Regions from separate parts of the Methylobacter sp. sgz302048 genome, predicted to be linked through region 1. Evidence: predicted binding sites of a transcription regulator. Region 1 holds the regulator's gene; the other holds the start of a gene.
What was found. The regulator HrcA, encoded in region 1, represses chaperone genes, less so after heat shock. The targets are predictions, from matches to a motif close to TNTTAGCACTCNNNNNNNNNGAGTGCTAANA.

Region 1 (7,295 bases):
TTTCAACCAAACTGCCGCCCTGACTGCACCATTGGCAAAAGTCATGCGGCTTGTGGCTTTGTGCGTGATTTCCACGCGTTCGCCTTCGTCGGCAAACATAACCGTATGCTCTCCAACGATATCGCCGGCACGGATAGTCGAAAAGCCGATGGTTTTTCGGTCCCGCTCGCCGGTATTGCCTTCACGGCCATAAATCGCACAGTCTTTCAAATCCCGGCCTAGCGCAGCCGCAACTACCTCGCCCATGCGCAAGGCAGTGCCTGACGGCGCATCGATCTTATGCCGATGATGGGCCTCAATGACTTCAATATCGGTATAATCACCCATGACCTTGGCGGCCATTTCCAACAATTTGAGCGACAGATTGACACCGACGCTCATATTGGGCGCCAGCACTATCGCCACTTCTTTGGCAGCCTCTGCAATCCGGGCTTTTTGCACATCACTGTACCCCGTAGTTCCGATTACGATTTTTTTGCCGGCCTGGCGGCAAATATCGATATATTCCATGGAAGCATCTGGACGAGTAAAATCGATCAGCACGTCAAACTGGTCAACAACAGACGCCAGATTATCGACGACTTTAACGCCGACAGCGCTAATACCCGCCAATTCGCCGGCATCCTTTCCCACTGCAAGACTCTCAGGCCGAGAGACTGCCGCAGAAAGTTCAGCCTTGTCGGCCAATGCCGCCGCCTTGATCAGACAAAGCCCCATCCGTCCTGTTGCGCCTACTATAGCAATACGAATCATGGTGCTTATCCTGTCAATTTATCAAAAAAGCTTTTTACACCGTCGGTCCATGAGTGTTCCTGAGGACTATGATGCTTGCCACCACCTGACAGGGAATCACCCAACTGTTGAATCAGCTCTTTCTGCTCTTTGGTCAGATGAACCGGGGTTTCAATCTGCACCCGGCACAACAAATCGCCGATAGCGCCGCCGCGTACCGGCTTGACGCCTTTGCCGCGCAATCTGAATAATTTTCCGGTTTGCGTTTCGGCAGGAATTTTGAGCATCACTTTGCCATCGAGCGTCGGCACCTCTATCTCGCCCCCCAGACAGGCCGTAGGAAAGCTGATCGGCACTTCGCAGTAAAGATTGGCGCCATCCCGTGTGAAAATCTCATGTTCTTTCACCTGAACCTGCACATACAGATCACCGGCCGGCCCGCCGCGCTCTCCGGCCTCGCCTTCTCCAGCCAAACGAATACGATCGCCGGTATCGACCCCAGCAGGCACCTTGACGGACAAGGTTTTGGTTTCCTGAACCCGCCCCTGGCCATAACATTTGCCGCAAGGATCCTTAATTTGCTTGCCTGTACCGCGGCAAGTCGGACAGGTCTGTTGAACGGAGAAGAAGCCCTGCTGCATTCTGACCTGCCCATGACCATGACAGGTCGAGCAGATAACCGGACTGGAACCCTTCTTGGCGCCCGAACCGCTACATTCACTGCAAACCACCAGTACCGGCACCCGAATTTTAGCTTCGGTTCCGGCGACAGCTTCTTCCAGCGTCAATTCGAGGTTATAACGCAGGTCCGCACCGCGCTGCACAGAACTGCGCGCCCTTCCACCACCGCCAAAAATATCGCCAAACACATCACCGAAAATATCGCTGAAGCTTTCGGCGCCAAAACCACCGCGCCCACCGCCCATGGATGGATCAACGCCGGCATGACCGAATTGATCATAAGCGGAGCGTTTTTTAGGATCCGATAAAACTTCGTAAGCTTCCTTAATCTGCTTGAATTTCGCTTCAGCCTCAGCCTGATTGTCTTTGTTTCTATCAGGATGATACTTCATCGCCAAGCGGCGATAGCTTTTCTTAATCTCTGCATCACTGGCGTTTCTTTCTACACCGAGAAGCTTATAAAAGTCTTCTTTTGCCATGTTCCAATCGTTAGTTTCGTCTTGCTTCGCTTAAATCCATTCCCGAGGACTTACTCAGGAGTGCAAGCATTGCCATAAAGTTATCAGGAACCGCGCCGTTAAAGGCGCGGCATGAACTATGTTTTAATTACTTTTTGTCGTCCTTGACTTCTTCAAACTCGGCATCAACAACGCCTTCATCAGCGGCATGCTCAGAAGCGCCCGCGCCAGCAGACTCGCCGCCTGCAGCGCCGGCTTTCTGAGCATAAACGCGCTCAGCCAGTTTGCCAGACAATTCTGTCAAGGCATTGGTTTTCGCTTCGATCTCAGCTTTGTCATCGCCTTTAACGGCGTCTTTCAGCGCATTGACCGCATTCTCGATCGCGCTTCTTTCATCGGCACCGACCTGATCACCCAGCTCTTTCAGCGACTTCTCCGTAGCATGGATCATACCATCGGCATGATTGCGCGCCGCCACCAGTTCCGCCAGTTTGCGGTCTTCATCAGCATGAGCCTCAGCATCTTTGATCATGCGTTGAACTTCTTCATCTGATAAACCGCTGGACGCTTTAATGACAATAGATTGTTTTTTACCGGTTGCCTTATCTTTGGCCGATACATTCAGAATACCGTTGGCATCGATATCGAATGCCACCTCGATCTGCGGAATGCCGCGTGGAGCAGGCGGAATGTCAGACAGATCAAAACGTCCCAATGATTTATTGGCAGATGCCATCTCACGCTCACCCTGCAACACATGAACCGTTACCGCAGTCTGGTTGTCATCGGCCGTAGAGAAAACCTGTGAAGCATTGGTTGGAATCGTGGTATTTTTCTCGATCAGCTTGGTCATAACGCCGCCCATGGTTTCGATACCCAAAGACAACGGAATAACGTCCAGCAACAGCACGTCTTTGACTTCGCCACCCAGAACACCGGCCTGAATCGCCGCACCCAAAGCCACCGCTTCATCCGGGTTAACGTCTTTGCGCGGCTCTTTACCGAAAATGTTTTTTACCATTTCCTGTACTTTCGGCATACGGGTTTGACCGCCCACCAGGATCACGTCATCAATTTCGGATGCAGACAAGCCGGCGTCTTTAAGCGCTATTTCGCAAGGACCTTTCGTGCGATTGATCAACTCTTCAACCAGCGATTCCAGTTTTGCGCGGGTCAGTTTAACGTTTAAATGTTTAGGACCTGTTGCATCAGCAGTGATGTAAGGCAGGTTAACATCGGTTTGCTGGGCTGAAGACAGCTCGATCTTGGCTTTTTCCGCCGCTTCTTTCAAACGTTGTAGCGCCAAAGGATCATTATGCAGGTCAACGCCGCTTTCTTTCTTGAATTCTGACGCCAGATATTCAATGACTCTCAAGTCGAAATCTTCGCCGCCGAGGAAAGTGTCACCGTTAGTCGACAATACCTCAAACTGATGCTCGCCTTCTATCTCGGCAATTTCGATGATGGAAATATCGAATGTACCGCCACCGAGGTCATATACGGCAATTTTGGTATCGCCTTTAGGCTTGTCCATACCGAAAGCCAGTGCCGAGGCAGTCGGCTCGTTGATGATACGCTTTACATCCAGCCCGGCAATACGGCCGGCATCTTTAGTCGCCTGACGTTGTGAATCGTTAAAGTAAGCAGGCACCGTGATAACGGCTTCGGTGACTTCTTCGCCCAGATAAGCCTCGGCGTCTTTTTTCAGTTTCATCAAAACACGTGCTGAAACTTCAGGCGCCGCCATTTTCTTGCCGTGCACCTCAACCCAGGCATCGCCGTTTTCAGCTTCGACAATTTTATAAGGCACCATTTTGATGTCTTTTTGCACGACATCATCTTTGAAACGGCGACCGATCAGACGCTTGATGGCAAACAGCGTATTTTTAGGATTGGTTACGGCCTGACGTTTAGCCGATTGACCCACCAATACTTCGTCATCACTGGTAAAAGCGATAATTGACGGTGTCGTGCGAGCGCCTTCGCTGTTCTCGATCACTCTCGCTACGCCGTTTTCTAAAACCGCAACGCAAGAGTTTGTAGTTCCTAAGTCAATTCCAATTATTTTAGCCATTGAAGTCTCCAGACTTGAATATGTAAATGTTAAAAGTTGTTCTTAATATGGGGATTGTTTTATCTTCTTCAAGCCTGTTTATTATTGCTTGGTGTATCTTCTGCCGGTTTTTCGGAGGCTTTGGCAACCACGACCATGGCAGGGCGCAACAAACGTCCGTTCAGTAAATAGCCTTTTTGAAAAACATTGACCACGGTATTAGGCTCGACGCCCTCTACGACCTGCATGGCCATAGCTTGATGGTGCTCGGGATTAAAAGGCTGGCCGACCGGATCAATCGTTTCAATGTTAAATTTAGCGAATACCGATTCGAATTGTTTGATCGTCAATTCGCTGCCAACGCGAAACTTCTCCACTTCAGGGCTATCGCCAGTCGCTGCCTGTAATCCTAATGTCAGACTGTCCAATACCGGCAGCAACTCTTTGGCAAACCCTTCCAACGCAAATTTATGCGCGCTCTCCAGATCTTTCTGCGTCCTTCTCTTCAGGTTTTCCATCTCCGCTTGGGCACGAACTGCCTTATCCCAGTTTTCCTGGGCTTTCTGCTCGGCCTGCGTCAATTGCTGCTTCAGTTCTTCAAGAGTTGGCTCTTGCAACAACTGCTCTTCGCTGACAACTTCACCAACTGGCTCTTCGTTTTTAGCCTCGGTTTCAACCTGAGATTCAGGCACTTCCTGATCATTACTCATTCGCTATAGCTCCTCAAAATATAAAAATGGGTTATCGCGCCTAATCGCACGAAAGAAAAACAGATGCCAGTTATGATGGGGACGATGATTTTGGATTCAAGGCGGCGCCTAATAATTTTGCCGTAATATCGACATAGGGGATAACTTTCTCATAAGCCATGCGTGTCGGCCCGATGACGCCCAGCACACCCACCACCTCATCACTAATCGAATAAGATGATGTAACCAGGCTGCAGTGATCGAATGCCTGATAGCCGGATTCTTCGCCGATAAAAATCTGCACGCCTTCTGCATTCATACATTGATCCAGCAAATGAATCACATCCTGTTTTTGACTGAATGCTTCAAATAATTTTTTCAGCCGGTCCATATCCGCCAACTCTGAGAAACCCATTAAATTGGTTTCGCCGGTCAGCACGTAATCTTCTTTTTCACTGTCCTGCTCGAAAGTCAGCTGCGCCATTTTGATCGCATCAAGCATACCCTGATTCATGCGCGCCTGATCTTCCTTCAATTCTTCAAAAACCGCTTGCCGCACTGAAACCAGACTGCGGCCGCAATAAATTGAATTCAGATAATTGGCCGCCTGCTGCAATTCAGCAGCGCTAAACGCCTTCGCGGTATGAATGATTTTGTTATGGACTTCCTGCTCATTGGTAACAAAAATCACCAATACACGCGTATTGGATAAAGGCAAAAATTCAATATGCCGAAGGCAGAGCATTTCCCGCCTAGGCAAAGTCACGACCCCGGCCATACGGGTCAATTCCGACAGCAGACGAGAGGCGACGCCGATAACATCACCATTATTATCAGTGACTGATAAACCCTGCTGCAATCGAGCCAATTCTTCCGATTTCAAGGGCTTGACTGTCAACAGGCTGTCTACGAACAAGCGATAACCGCTGACTGTGGGGACGCGTCCAGCCGAGGTATGCGGCGAATGCACCAGCCCCAACTCTTCAAGATCGGCCATAACGTTGCGGATGGTTGCCGGACTCAAGTTTAAGCCCGAGTCTTTTGATAAAACCCTTGAGCCCACCGGCTGACCGTCACTGATATAACGCTCAACCAGCGTTTTCAGCAATTGCAGCGACCTTTCGTTTAAAACTTGACCAGTACTCACATCAACCTCTAAAAGATCATAATTAGCACTCCACCCAAGCGAGTGCCAGCGCCGCAAAATATCAGCTCAACGGTTTGTTGTCAATAAAACCCTTTTTCTTAAAACTGTCTATTAAAAGAAGGTCTTTCGCCATCCCTCATGAGAACCCCAAACATCTTCTGCCAGCAAAACTGGTTGGTTTACTGAGGTTTTTGTATAATTCAATTCATTTTGACTTGTATCCGGCAATGCAGAGCCCTTTCAAAACCATTGGCCTCATAGGCAAACCCAGTGACCCCAGCATTGCTGAGCCCCTGTCAATTCTTTATGATTTTTTAAAAAGCCGGCAATTCACTGTCCTGATTGCCAAGGACAGCGCCCGGTTTATTCGTAACCAGCCCGAATCCCGCCCTATGGACAAACTAGGCCAATATTGCGATCTGGTTATCGCGGTTGGCGGCGATGGTACTTTTTTGACCGCCGCACGGGCCATTGCCGAATATGATATTCCTTTGATTGGCATCAATCTGGGGCGTCTCGGTTTTCTGGTCGACATATCGCCCAACGAACTGCCGGAGAGATTGCACCGCATGCTCCAGGGCCACTATATTGAAGAAAAACGCTGCTTATTGCGGACCAAAATCGTCCGTGACGAACAGGTCATTCACGAAGAAACAGCCGTCAATGAAGTGGTGATTCATCGCTGGGTGACGCCCAGCATGATTGAAATCGTTACCAAGATTGACGGCGTCTTTCTCAATTCTCAACGCTCCGACGGCTTGATTGTTTCCACGCCCACCGGTTCGACCGCCTACTCCCTGTCCGCAGGGGGCCCGATTCTGCATCCGTCGTTAAATGCGCTGGTATTGGTGCCGCTCAACCCCCATACCCTGACCAATCGCCCGATCGTCATCGATGATTCCGCTGAAATTGAAATCAGCTTCTGCCAGACCAAGCAAATCAATGCCCTGGTCACCTGCGATCAAATTGAAATTCCGGCCGTGCTGATCAGCGATAAAATTTTGATCAAAAAAGATCCGAAACCGATTAGAATTCTGCACCCCGAAGACCATGACTTCTTTCAGATACTGCGGGGCAAATTAAACTGGAGCAGTGGTTATCATATTTAATCCTTATGCTATTGAACCTTAACATCATCGACCTCGCCGTTGTCAAATCGCTGGACCTGGACCTTGAAAAAGGCATGTCCGTGCTTACCGGCGAGACAGGAGCCGGCAAATCCATACTGTTGACCGCATTGGGGCTTGCCCTGGGTGACCGGGCCGACTCAGGCTATGTGCGCCCCGAAGCCAAACGCGCCGAAATCAACCTGGAATTTGATCTGGCCGATGCGCCGGAGGCCCAGCGCTGGCTGAAAGAAAACGATCTCGATGACGACCACCATTGCCTTATCCGGCGCATAGTCAACCAGGACGGGCGATCCAAAGCCTATATCAACAACCGGCCGGTCACATTGCAGACCCTGCAGGCGCTCAGCGAGAAACTGGTAGAAATTCACGGCCAGCATGCGCATTTGACCTTGCTCAACAGCGACG
Region 2 (7,295 bases), 1.3 Mb from region 1:
TATGGCGAGGCTCAGCCGCAGACTCCTACCAAATCCGGACTGATGCTCGGCCTCGGAGAAGAGCCTCATGAAGTCCATCAGGTCATGAAAGATTTACTGGACCACGGCTGTTCCATGCTGACTCTGGGCCAATACCTGCAGCCCAGCAAAGCCCATTTGCCGGTCAAGCGCTATATTACTCCGGGACAATTTGAGGAATATGCCGTCATGGCGAAGGCATTGGGCTTTAAACAAGTTGCCAGCGCACCATTAGTCAGGTCGTCTTATCATGCTGACGCTCAGGCCAAGGCTATTATAAATGTGCCAACTGACTGCCCCGCATAATCGCTTCATCATCTGTACTCACAATAATGCCCCCCGGCCACAGAGCGGCCTGTCAAACCACTTCCTGGCGTTGTCTGGGGTAGACTCTAATAATTTGCCAGCCCACAGATAGCGCTGAAACCAGCCTATCTTGCGTCTTATTCAACAACAGCTTGAGCTATTGCTCATTGATGCTCATCTGGATCATAGCAATTTTTTTGCTGAGATTGATCCAAGTCTGGAAATCACACTCAGCCGACTATTTTACTCATTATTGGGAACCAGTTAGCTTGCCCTTGGATCGAAAAATGTAGACGGCTTTTCTCTTTCTCAATTGGGTCTGGATCACAATTTCGCTATGAAAGCTTCAGGCCCAGTAATCCTACAGGTATTACTTCTGATGGCTATCAAAAGAGTATCTAAAATCGTCAGCCTCATTATTTTCTTATACACGCTGCAAGCTTGTTCCGGCCTGATGTTTTATCCGGATAAAGCGTTAGTCAGAACACCTGCAAAGCTAGGGCTCGCCTATCAGGATGTTCAGTTGGAAGCCAGGGACGGCCTGAAAATATACGGTTGGCTTTTACCTGCGCAAGGCGAGTTGAAAGGCAGTATCTATTTTCTGCACGGCAATGCCCAAAACATCAGCACCCATGTGCAGAACGTAGCGTGGCTGCCGCAGCATGGTTATCAGGTTTTCCTAATTGATTACCGAGGCTTTGGCCGATCGGATGGAGCTCCCCGTCTGCCGGAAGTTTTTTGGGATATTGAAGCGGGCTTCAATTGGCTGCTTGGCCATGCTGACCATAAACCCATTTTTTTGCTGGGCCAAAGCATAGGCGCCAGCCTGGGCATCTACTTTGCAGCAACCAATCCAAAAGCTAAACGGCATCTTGCCGGCATTGTCAGCGATTCGGCATTCAGCAGCTATTTTGAAATCGTTCGCCATGTGTCCGCCTCAAACTGGCTCAGCTGGCCATTCCAATATCCTGCAGCGGCCATGATGGACTATCCCTATAACCCGATTGATGTCATTGCCGATATCGCGCCCGTTCCATTATTGCTGGCTCATGGCAGCCAAGATTCAATCGTGCCTTTTTCGCAAGGACAAAAACTTTATCAGGCAGCAAGACAGCCCAAAATAATGGTCCAATCGGAAGCCGGTCATGATGAGACTTTTCATCTTCAAAATAATCGCTTGAGCTTATTGAATTTTCTACAGCAACATCATTTAGCTCAGAAAGGACTTCCTAACCCGATCGCAGAACCTGAAACCGATCTTTCGCGAAAACTCTAGTTATAAAAAAGCCCCGGCTATTAAAAACAGCCGGGGCTTGCTTAAAGCGACAGGCTTTAAGACAGCATGATTACATCATGCCGCCCATGCCGCCCATACCACCCATGCCGCCCATATCCGGCATGCCATGGCCTTTTTCTTCAACCGGTGCGTCAGCAACCATGACTTCCGTAGTAATAATCAAACTTGCAATAGAAGCAGCGTTTTGCAGCGCAAAACGGGTTACTTTAGCCGGGTCCAGAATACCCATTTCGATCATATCGCCGTACTGGGCAGTTGCTGCGTTATAACCGTAGTTACCTGTGCCTTTAGCGACCTCGTTCAGCACCACAGACGATTCATCACCGGCGTTGGCAACGATTTGACGTAATGGCTCTTCCATTGCACGACGCAGAATGTTAATGCCAACGTCCTGATCGTGGTTGACGCCTTTCAGACCTTCCAGAGCTTTCAATGCGCGAACCAGAGCGGTACCGCCGCCTGCAACGACGCCTTCTTCAACCGCTGCACGGGTAGAGTGCAGCGCGTCTTCAACGCGTGCTTTTTTCTCTTTCATCTCAACTTCGGTCGCCGCACCGACTTTGATAACAGCAACGCCGCCGGCTAATTTAGCCAGACGCTCTTGCAATTTTTCTCTATCATAATCGGAAGTGGCTTCTTCAGCTTGTTTGCGGATTTGCGCAATTCGGCCTTTGATGCTTTCTTCAGAACCCGCGCCATCAATAACCGTGGTGTTTTCTTTGCCGACTTGTACTTTTTTAGCAGTGCCTAACAAGTCGAGTTCCGCTTTTTCCAGAGACAGACCGACTTCTTCAGAAATCACAGTACCACCTGTCAGAACAGCGATATCTTCCAGCATGGCTTTACGACGATCACCGAAGCCTGGCGCTTTAACCGCAGCAACTTTAACGATGCCACGAATCGTGTTGACCACCAGAGTCGCCAACGCTTCGCCTTCCACATCTTCAGCGATGATCAATAATGGACGGCCGGATTTCGCAACGCCTTCCAGTACCGGTAACATGTCGCGGATGTTGGAGATTTTTTTGTCGTACAGCAGGATGAACGGATTGTCCAATTCAGCGCTCATGCTGTCCTGGTTGTTGATGAAGTAAGGAGACAGGTAACCGCGGTCGAACTGCATGCCTTCTACGACATCCAGCTGGTTGTCCAGACCTGAACCTTCTTCAACAGTGATTACGCCTTCTTTGCCGACTTTTTCCATCGCTTCGGCAATGATTTGGCCAACGGACTCGTCAGAGTTTGCAGAGATAGTGCCCACTTGCGCAATGGCTTTGTTATCTGTGCAAGGCGCAGCTGAAGCTACAATAGACTCAACGGCTTTAGATACAGCCAAATCAATACCGCGTTTCAGATCCATTGGATTCATGCCGGCGGCAACAGCTTTCAGACCTTCATTAACGATAGCTTGGGCCAATACAGTCGCAGTGGTTGTACCGTCGCCGGCTACATCGGAAGTTTTTGAAGCTACTTCCTTAACCATTTGCGCGCCCATGTTTTCGAATTTGTCTTTCAATTCGATTTCTTTTGCAACCGATACACCGTCTTTAGTAATGGTCGGTGCGCCGAAGCTTTTGTCCAATACCGCATTGCGGCCTTTAGGGCCCAATGTTACTTTTACTGCGTTTGCTAAAATGTTAACGCCTCGCACCATGCGGCTACGCGCGTCATCGCCAAATAATACGTCTTTTGCTGCCATTTTTATTCCTTAATTTGTTATGTTAAAAATGATTGTGATTAATAAGACTCAGGCTTAACCTAAAACGCCCATGATGTCTTCTTCACGCATAACGATAAGTTCTTCACCGTCAACTTTAACTTCGTTGCCGGCATATTTGCCAAACAGTACTTTATCGCCGACTTTAACATCCAATGGACGAACATCGCCGTTATCCAGCACTTTACCGTTACCTACGGCCAAAACCACGCCTTGGCTTGGTTTTTCTGCCGCAGAGCCAGGCAGAACAATACCACCTGCGGTGGTTGTTTCCTCTTCAACACGTTTAACAATCACTCTATCGTGTAACGGACGTATTTTCATTAATGTCTCCTAACAGTTAAATATAAAAGGTTAATCCAGTTGTTAGCACTCTCTGGCAATGAGTGCTAATAATAATCAGCTTTTGCAGACTGTCAAGTTCTTTGGCATCATCTCTTATCCTTATACGGAAACCACACGACTAATGAATGACAACCAACTATTACGCTATAGCCGTCAAATCATGCTGCCTCAAATTGATATTGAGGGGCAGCAAAAACTCCTGGAAGCCAGGATACTGATTATTGGCGCCGGAGGACTTGGATCTCCCGCATCAATCTATCTTGCCGCTGCCGGTGTCGGTAGCATTACGATTTATGATGATGACGAAGTAGACTTGTCCAACTTACAAAGGCAAATTGCTCATCACACCAACGATATAGGGATTGATAAAGTAATTTCAACCCAGCGGACACTTAAAAATCTAAATCCGGAAATAAACGTGCAGGCTATTAAAGAGCGGCTGGAAGGCGAGCAGCTTGAAACGGCTGTGGCATCGGCCGATGTAGTACTGGATTGCTCTGATAATTTCTCAACGCGTTTTGCCATTAACAACGCCTGCGTCAAACACAAAACCCCGCTGGTATCAGGTGCAGCCATACGCTTTGAAGGCCAAGTAGCCGTATTTACGCCGGGCAAGAATGACAGTCCTTGCTACAACTGTCTGTATCGTAACGATGGCGAGGAGCAACAGACCTGCTCAACCAATGGCGTGATAGCGCCTATTACGGGCATTATCGGCAGCATTCAAGCACTGGAAGCCATGAAGCTGATTATGAATATCGGGGAAACGCTGACCGGCCGGTTACTGTTGGTCGACGGCTATACAATGGAATTCAACACCATGAAATTGCGAAAAAACCCTAGCTGCCCGACCTGCAGTGCTGTTTGAATTTATATTTATGGCTGGAGAAGAACTTTCCGGACCTCCAGGAGCATCCGGAAAGTCCAAAATGAAATATTACTTTTTGCTAAACAACCCCTTCGCTAAACTAATTGCTTTCTCCGCTAGATCATTTATCACAGACGGGCTGTCGCCATGCGGCTCGGTTTCACCGAAAGGCTTGGCGTTTTTCTGCGAAAACTTGTAAATGAAATAACCCAATGGCGCAAACGAAAACGCCGCAAGAATGAACATGCCCAAAAACAGCACAATGACTCCACTCATAACACCTCCTCATGATTTTATCAATATCTATTATTATTTTTAGGTGAAATTGGATAATACTCTCTTACAAGAAAAAAAACACCCCGAACAAATCAATTAAAAATCTGACGAATTTAATTGTTTTTTATCGGTTTCAATCAATGATTGAATTCCGTAGGAGACAAACGCCTCCCGCCAAAAGTTGCGTAAAAAAACGGTTCATCGTATACTTCGGGCCAGCTTACTTGATCAAGCTAGCCTATAACATAAAAAACTTCTGGAGGTTAATACGATGAAATGGGAAACACCAAGTTACACAGACCTGCGTTTCGGTTTCGAAGTAACAATGTATATCTATAACCGTTAATCCATTCGGTTCAGAGTAAAAAGGGGCTCCGCATGAGCCCCTTTTTTTTGCCTGCTTGTCTTTATTCCCGTATCATTCATTTCTTCACAGCTTTTTTCAAATACCGTCCAAACTATGAAAATCAGAGTTTTAGGTTCAGGCGCTGGTGGCGGTTTTCCTCAATGGAACTGCAATTGCCATAATTGCCACCGCTTGCGCCACAATCAAATGAACGGCAAAGCCCGCACCCAATCATCCATTGCCGTAAGCACCGATAGCAGAAACTGGCTACTGTTCAATACCTCGCCCGATATTCGCGCGCAATTGGAAGCCTTCCCTGCCATCCAGCCTAAAGAAGGCATCCGCGATACCGGCATCAAAGCCATTATGCTGATCGACAGCCAGATTGATCACACCACTGGCCTGCTCATGCTTAGAGAAGGCAAGCCGCTAGAAGTCTATTGTACCGATATGGTCAAACAGGACCTGACCACGGGCTTTCCTTTGTTCAACATGCTGGCTGATTACTGCACCGTCAATCATCACCCTGTCCCTGTTGATGGCAGCAGCTTCACCATTCCGGGCATTGATGACTTACGCTTTTACACCCAGGCTTTAAAAAGCAAAGCGCCCCCTTACTCGCCGCATCGGCATGACCCGCACGAAGGTGACAATATTGGCGTTATTGTCGAGCAGATCTCCACTGGCAAAAAATTATTTTATTCTCCAGGCTTGGGCGAAATCGAACCGCATGTCATGGCCGCCATGCAAGCTGCAGACTGCCTGATGGTGGACGGCACATTCTGGACAGAGGACGAAATGTGCACGCAAAATATCAGCCTTAAAAAAGCGCGTGAAATCGGCCACTTGCCTCAATCCGGCCCGGGCGGCATGATAGAAGTGTTAAGCGGCGTCAAAAAAGCCCGCAAAATATTGATCCATATCAACAACACGAATCCGATACTGGACGAAGATTCCGAGCCTCGCAAAATGCTCGATGCGGCCGGCATTGAGGTCGCTTACGACGGATTAGAAATTGATTTATAGAAGGTACATTATGAGCTGCTCTGACAACCAAGCGTGGACCAAAGAAGAGTTTGAAGCCCAACTGCGGGGCATGGAAAGGTATTACCACATTCATCACCCTTATCACACCCTGATGAATGAAGGCAAACTCACTAAAGAACAACTGCAAGGCTGGGTTGCCAACCGTTATTATTACCAGGTCTGCATTCCTATTAAAGACGCCAATATTTTAGCAAACTGCCCGGACCGCGAGACACGCGCACTCTGGGTTCAGCGCATTCTGGACCATGACGGCCACCCTGGCGATCCAGGCGGCATCGAGGCTTGGATACAACTGGGCATAGCGGTCGGCTTGTCGCGCGAAGAAATCACTTCACAAAAATATGTCCTGCCAGGCGTGCGTTTTGCTGTCGATGCCTATGTGAACTTTGCACGCAGAGCTGAATGGCATGAAGCGGCCAGCTCATCGCTGACTGAGCTGTTTGCGCCCAAAATTCATCAGCAACGCCTCGACAACTGGCCTGAGCATTATCCCTGGGTAGAAAAAGAAGGTTATACCTATTTCCGCAAGCGCCTGACAGAAGCGCGGCGCGATGTCGAGCATGGTTTGGCAATCACGTTGGACTGGTATAAAACCCGCGAGCAACAAGAACGCATGATCCAAATCCTGAAGTTTAAACTGGATGTGCTCTGGACCATGGCCGATGCGATGTATATGGCCTACATTAATAATATGCCGCCATACTATAATATTGAAGCATAAGAGCTATTAACTTATTTTCACCGCAGAAGCACAGAAAAAGCACTTAATGTTGAAAATTCTGTGTCCTCTGCGGCTTTTCAGGGTAATGACGAGATAATTTCCCATTCTCCTTCTCATGACCCACCACTACCGAACGATCATAATGACTATCAATCCCGATCTCCCTTTCAAGTTTTCACCCCTGCACCGTCTGCAATGGGAAGAAGCCCAGCAGAAAGATGTTATTCTCTATCCGGAAGGCATGGTGGAACTTAACCAGAGTTCTGCGGAAATACTGAAATTGTGCGACGGCACGCGCAATCTCACCCAAATCGTAGCCGAACTGGAACAGAAATTCGCCACGACGGGTCTTAC

Region 2: the regulator HrcA is predicted to act here: its motif matches at 3,703-3,733, upstream of groES (co-chaperone GroES).

What each region holds. Positions count from the first base shown of each region.
Region 1 is NZ_CP197401.1:1,696,212-1,703,506, reverse strand. It holds gene dapB (4-hydroxy-tetrahydrodipicolinate reductase) at 1-753, opposite strand, end outside; gene dnaJ (molecular chaperone DnaJ) at 759-1,892, opposite strand; gene dnaK (molecular chaperone DnaK) at 2,020-3,945, opposite strand; gene grpE (nucleotide exchange factor GrpE) at 4,014-4,634, opposite strand; gene hrcA (heat-inducible transcriptional repressor HrcA) at 4,705-5,760, opposite strand; gene ACTNE6_RS07990 (NAD(+) kinase) at 5,988-6,869, shown strand; gene recN (DNA repair protein RecN) at 6,875-7,295, shown strand, end outside.
Region 2 is NZ_CP197401.1:425,198-432,492, reverse strand. It holds gene lipA (lipoyl synthase) at 1-324, shown strand, start outside; gene ACTNE6_RS02090 (alpha/beta hydrolase) at 704-1,600, shown strand; gene groL (chaperonin GroEL) at 1,671-3,320, opposite strand; gene groES (co-chaperone GroES) at 3,375-3,662, opposite strand; gene ACTNE6_RS02075 (HesA/MoeB/ThiF family protein) at 3,805-4,551, shown strand; gene ACTNE6_RS02070 (hypothetical protein) at 4,621-4,827, opposite strand; gene pqqA (pyrroloquinoline quinone precursor peptide PqqA) at 5,099-5,173, shown strand; gene pqqB (pyrroloquinoline quinone biosynthesis protein PqqB) at 5,288-6,199, shown strand; gene pqqC (pyrroloquinoline-quinone synthase PqqC) at 6,210-6,941, shown strand; gene pqqD (pyrroloquinoline quinone biosynthesis peptide chaperone PqqD) at 7,084-7,295, shown strand, end outside.